DNA from 2 places in the Tindallia californiensis genome. Region 1 is predicted to be linked to the other one. Evidence: riboswitches for the same ligand, from Rfam matches in the RefSeq annotation. Region 1 holds a riboswitch; the other holds the start of a gene.
What was found. A riboswitch is a leader RNA that binds a small molecule or an ion and turns the genes downstream of it on or off. The one in region 1 is predicted to bind thiamine pyrophosphate.
Positions count from the first base shown of each region.

Region 2: another riboswitch for thiamine pyrophosphate. It lies ahead of BLV55_RS03445 (ABC transporter substrate-binding protein); the one in region 1 lies ahead of thiW (energy coupling factor transporter S component ThiW).

Region 1 covers NZ_FNPV01000009.1:47,357-50,506, reverse strand. The annotation lists gene BLV55_RS12130 (HD-GYP domain-containing protein) at 1-1,195, shown strand, start outside; gene BLV55_RS15055 (stalk domain-containing protein) at 1,269-1,463, shown strand; TPP riboswitch at 1,587-1,698, shown strand; gene thiW (energy coupling factor transporter S component ThiW) at 1,808-2,311, shown strand; gene thiD (bifunctional hydroxymethylpyrimidine kinase/phosphomethylpyrimidine kinase) at 2,308-3,114, shown strand; gene thiM (hydroxyethylthiazole kinase) at 3,116-3,150, shown strand, end outside.
Region 2 covers NZ_FNPV01000002.1:273,715-276,864, reverse strand. The annotation lists gene BLV55_RS03460 (heavy metal translocating P-type ATPase) at 1-137, shown strand, start outside; gene BLV55_RS03455 (mechanosensitive ion channel family protein) at 222-1,022, shown strand; gene BLV55_RS03450 (hypothetical protein) at 1,088-1,399, opposite strand; TPP riboswitch at 1,637-1,742, shown strand; gene BLV55_RS03445 (ABC transporter substrate-binding protein) at 1,833-2,858, shown strand; gene pgeF (peptidoglycan editing factor PgeF) at 2,975-3,150, shown strand, end outside.

The DNA of each region.
Region 1 (3,150 bases):
TCCTTATATGCCCTACCATGCACAAAATGTTTCGGATTTTTCATTAATGCTATACGATTCTCTTAACCTGGAAAAAACTTTAGTAGATCGATTGAATTTATACATTGCATCCTTACTTCATGATGTCGGAAAGTTAGTAGTGCCGGAAAAAATATTAACAAAATCTGATAAGCTAACCACTGATGAATATACCAAAATTAAATCTCATCCAGCCTTAGGCTACGAAATTGTTAAACATCAAGTAATTGGTCTGAAACTATTACAAGATGCGCCTGTTTATATTAGGCATCATTCTGAATGGTATGATGGAAGTGGATACCCGGAAGGATTGAAAAAAGGCGATATTCCTTTATTCAGTCGTATTATTATGGTAGCAGATGCGGTGGATGCCATGCTATCGGAAAAGGAATATAGGGAATCTTTTAGGATTGAAGAAGTGATCAGCGAACTAAGGAAATACCGTGGAAAACAGTTTGACCCAATGATAGCGGATAAGGCCATTGAACTGTTAAAAAACAAAAATCAGTTCCTTGATATAACCAAAAGAATGGACAGTGCATTTTTTGGAGATGTGTCCTTGAGTGTTATCAATAAAGATGCTACTGGGATCGAAACTTTCCAAGGACATTTATTTTATGGAAAAAGAGTATCATCCTTAAGACTCAATAAGCGGGATAAAGAGAAAGAAGAGCTTAAATATCTCAAAAAAGGCATTCTAAGTTTTTTTGTTCAGAAAACTTTTGTGCAATATGAAGTAAGTATTAAGAAAATGGATGAAGATAGTATTGCTTTAGAGTCTTTTGTCTGGAAACCAACAGACAAATATTTTTCCATTATGTGGGAAGAAGTTGGGTTTATGAAAGGATCTAAAGAGAAGAAAATACCTATCCATATCATAAGAGTTGGGGGGAATTCCTTAACCTTTGAAGTGATGCTTGCTAGCAGTGCTGAAGGCAATAAAGCACAAGAGCTTAAACTCAATGAATTTGTTGAAATTCATTTTAGTTTGAAAATTGAAGAGGTAAAAGAAACTTTTGCTGTTGACTGTCTCGTAGTCGATATTCATGAATTTTCGGAACGAAGATTATATAGTGTGGAATATCAGGATATTATTTCAAAGGATCAAGATCGGCTATTCAAACTGATGTTCAAAAAACAAATGAATCAAAGAAACATAAATCGATCTGCAAAATAAGAAAAAACAGTTCTGATTCTTCCTAGTTAAAAGCATCGATGAAAAGCTTCTGGAAGCTTTATCGTCCTGACCATTGATAAACCCCATATGGTCGTTAACAGCGTATCCGAAGAAATCGATCCGTGCCAACAGAACGATGAGTCGAATGGACGTAGCACCAGTGTTCATTGGTGGAAGAACTTTTGTCCCTTTACGATTCTCAACGGATAATCTGGATGCTCGGGCGGAATGGATTAATTCTACCAGAGTAGTCGTGATTATCTTCTAACAGATGCGTTACGTGTCGGATTGATAAAATTGTTTCATTAAAATAGAGGTGGTTGCTAGCTTAAAAGAATCACTTGCGTAAAGAAAGGCAGCATGCTATGATGGTTTTGAAAACTAAATCAGAAGTAAACACTGGGAGTGTCGGTTAGGCCGACTGAGAGGAAGACCCGTTTAAGTCTTCGATCCCTGTACCTGATCTGGGTTATGCCAGCGTAGGAAAGTGCTTTACATGTTAACACGTATCATGTGTTCTAAAAGCATTGCCTACCGGTAATGCTTTTTTTATGGTATTTGGTCTGGCCGTTGTCCTTTTTATCATCATCCTGATCCGAGAGGAGGAATTCAATGAATATTCGTACCCTTACCATGGCGGCCTTATTGATTGCAATTGGTGTGGTAACCGCACATACCATCGTCATTCCTGCAGGAGTTGCAAAAGCCTTCCCCATGCAACATGCGATTAATGTGATTGCAGCCATGTTGCTGGGAACCCCCATGGCTGTAGTGATAGCCTTTATGATTTCTCTTTTGAGAAATCTGCTGGGCACCGGTTCTTTGCTGGCATTTCCTGGTAGTATTTTTGGAGCTTTGCTGGCAGGATTTCTTTTTCAGAAAACAGGGAGACCTTTATTAACCATGCTGGGGGAAATAGTTGGCACTTCCCTATTAGGCGCTCTGGCCGCTTTTCCCCTAGCAGCCTATGTAATGGGCTTTGAAGGCGCCTGGCTCTTTTTTATACTTCCCTTTGGCATCAGTTCTGCTAGTGGAGCCGTTATCGGCGTTTTCGTAATGGGAGCGCTCTGCAAAAGCAAAGCCATTAATTTACGCAAAGGAGGTTGTTTGAAATGAAAAATTTGGTAACGATTGCGGGTTCTGACAGTTCTGGAGGTGCTGGTATTCAGGCAGATCTAAAAACATTCTGTGCTCATGGTGTTTTTGGGATGAGTGTTATTACGGCAGTTACAGCTCAGAATACCCAGGGAGTGACAGGAGTACAGGACATCGATCCAACTATGATTAAAAAACAGTTAGAAGCCTTGCTTGACGATATTCAGATTCATGGAATCAAAATAGGGATGGTATCAACCATCAACACGATTACAACCATTGCTTCTTTTTTACGACAGGTTAGAAACATTCCTGTGGTACTGGATCCGGTGATGGTGTCAAAAAGCGGGTTTCATCTCTTAAAGCCAGAAGCAAAAAAAGCAATGCTGGATCAGCTATTACCCTTAGCTACTGTAGTAACCCCTAATCTTCCGGAGGCAGAAGTGATTACCGGCCTACGGGTATCTTCAGAAGCAGAGATGAAAAAAGCAGGGGAAGCTATTTATCGCTTAGGTCCCTCCAATGTACTGATGAAAGGTGGCCACTTAGCGGGGGAAGAAGCCGTGGATATGTTATATGATGGAAAAAACTGGTATCGTTATGCCTGTCAACGGATCGACACGAAAAACACTCATGGTACGGGATGCACCTTATCCGCATCCTTAGTCGCTAACCTAGCAAAAGAAATGCCCATGAGAGAAGCTGTAGAAGCGTCTAAAAGCTATATGAAAAAAGCCATCGAAGAGTCTTTCGGCATTGGCAATGGTCCTGGACCGATACATCATTTTCATGAGTATTATGATCTTAAAGGAAGGAGACGGTAAAATGCAAGGCTTTCCTTTTACACAGATGATGATGGA
Region 2 (3,150 bases), on a different contig from region 1:
TTGCAGCGCTGGGTGTAAAGGGGATGGTTATGGCACTAGGAGTTTTTGGAATGGCTTCAATATGGCAAGCTATCTTTGCTGATGTAGGGGTTGCGTTGCTTGCCATCTTTAATGCCATGAGGATGATTCGATCTTAATTCGTTTATCAAATTTACTTTAGGGTAAAAAAGTGATGTGGCAACAGCTAAGCCAAGATTAACAATAGAATAGGGAGTGATTGAGTGGGTGTTGTGACGGAAATGGTTTATGCGTACGCAGGAAAAGTGCTTTTAGCAATTTTTTTTCTGGTTGTAGGATTAACCGTCGTTAAAAAAATTTCGACTTTGATTGCAGAACAAATGGATAAGTCAAAGATGGATCAGTCGCTAAAATCCTTTTTAGTGCCGTTGGTGCGTATACTGCTTCAGGTAATGCTTATTATCAGTATTGCATCTATGCTTGGTGCAGAGATGACTTCTTTTGTTGCTGTATTAGGTGCGATGAGTTTTGCTATCGGTTTGGCACTTCAGGGAAGTCTGGCGAATTTTGCAGGGGGAGTATTAATTCTTATCTTAAAGCCTTTCAAGGTAGGGGATTATATTGAGGCAGCAGGGCATGCGGGAACAGTAAAGGATATTCAAGTATTTTACACAGTCCTTAATACACCTGATAATCGCAAAATAATTGTTCCGAATGCCAATCTCTCTAACAGTAGCGCTGTTAATTATTCAGCCTATACAACCAGAAGAGTGGATTTTAAGTTTGGTGTTGGATATGGAGCGGATATTCGACAGGTAAAACAGATTCTTCAAAGAATTGCCGATGAACACCCGCTTGTGATGAAAGATCCGGCGCCGATGATTGTTTTAGGGGAGCATGGGGACAGTGCAGTTGTTTTTTATTTTCGTGTTTGGTGTCAGGCAGAGGATTATTGGACTATCTATTTTGACATGATGGAAAGAGTAAAGGAAGCCTTTGATGAAGATGGAATAAGCATTCCTTATCCTCAAATGGATGTTCATTTACAAAATCATCCTGGATAATGACCTAAAAAAGACCTTTCGCATTAAATGGGAAGGTCTTTTTAAAAGTAAATGATAGGGTAGTCTCATTTAGATTGAATATAAAGTTGTCGAGAATCCCAGTTTGCAAAGTAACGTCGGTTACCATCATCATCCAAAAGGATATATGCCTTAGATTCATCAATAGGCTCATTAGTGATCTCGTCTGTTACCATTATTGCTGGTTCGGGTTTTTGGTTCTCTGATTCGGTTGCTTCTACATTTGCAGGAGCAATTGGCTGTCGCTGTTTTCGTCTTATTGAACGGGTAGAAAAACCACCACCCATCAGCCGGATGACTGTGCGGAAAATCAAAATCATTAGCGTTACTCTGATAAGAGAATATACCAATGTATCCATTTATAACACCTCCTGTGTGCTGATTCTTAGCTTGCATATAGTAAAAGCTTTGGCTGTTGTGGTGCCAAAGCTCTATTGGCTTCTATGTAATTGATACCCAGTTTAGATGAGAATCTATCAAAATCATAAACGATTTTCACCAATTAATCAAGCAGAAGTTTGAATGGTTAATAAAAAAGGGTGAGGCGTATGAATTGACAGAAAAAAAGGAAAACATTATAATGATAAAAGACATCTGAAAAATATAAGGGGAGCTGGCGTGTCTGGCTGAGAGGGAGTTGTTTGTTCCGACCCAAAACCTGATCTGGATAATGCCAGCGGAGGGATAGTAGAAAAATGTGATGTGAAAATCTGCAATCCAAAAAGGAAGCAGATTTTTTTGTATTAGCTAAAAAAGCAACTTATAATCATTTGAAAATGAGGAGGTTTGTCAATGAAGAAAGCAAGTAAAGGGATAAGATGGATTAGCTTTGTGATGGCATTGTTTATTTTTATCACCGGATGCAGTCAAGCAGAGAAGGAAAAAGATGAACAGGGTAGTGCATTAGAAAAAGTGACGGTAGTCCTGGATTGGGTACCCAACACGAATCATACAGGTTTATATGTGGCCATAGAGCAAGGTTATTTTGAAGAGGAAGAAATTCAGGTAGATTTGATTCAACCAAGCCAGGGTGGGAGTGCGGATCTTATTGGCGCTGGACAAGGGGAATTTGGAATTAGTTACCAGGAAGAAGTAACTTATGCAAGAACAGCGGAGGAGCCTTTGCCCATTAAAGCCATAGCCGCGATTATTCAGAACAATACGTCCGGGTTTGCTTCGCCTGTCGGCAAAGGGATCGAAAGACCCAGAGATTTTGAAGGGAAAGATTATGGTGGATGGGGTTCGCCGGTTGAGAAGTCAACGATAAGAGCATTGATGGAAAAAGACGATGCTGACGTTGAAAAAGTAGGGTTTGTAAATATTGGAACGTCAGATTTTTTTGATGGTGTAGAAAATCATGTTGATTTTAGTTGGATTTACTATGGGTGGGACGGTGTTGCTGCTGAATTAAGGGACTATAAAATAAATTTTATTCCTTTGCAACAATATGAGGAAGCACTTAATTTCTATACACCCCTTATTATTACAAATGAAGCTTTAATTGAAAAAGATCCGGATTTAATACATCGATTTTTACGAGCAACTTCTCGAGGATATGAATATGCGATTGAAAATCCTGAAAAAGCAGCACAACATCTACTAAAAAATGTGCCTGAATTGGATGAGGAAATGGTAGTAGCCAGCCAACTGTTCTTATCAAAGGAATACCAGGCTGACGCATCAAGGTGGGGAGAAATGAAAGAAGAAATATGGAAAAACTATGCTGTCTGGATGTATGACCAGGGACTTTTGAATGATTCGTTGACGGCTGAAAAAGCCTTCACAAATAAGTTTTTACCTGAAGAAGTAAAAAGATAAAGATTCTAATGAACGGCCATCTAGGTCCTTTGTACTGGATGGCTTTGTTTTTGAAAAATATGTGTTAAAATATAAGTAAGAAGAAATAAGAAAAGACGGACAGGAAGGAAAATAGGATGACTATTAAAAAAGATAAATTTTCTTGGTATCAACAACAGCAGGTAGAATATGGAGCCTTTGAAGGCTGGAATCAGCAATATAATATAACTCATGGATTTAGCAGTCGAAAAGGAGGGGTTAGTGAAGGTTGTTACAAAAGCATGAATCTTGGATTTGCTTCAAAAGACGATGA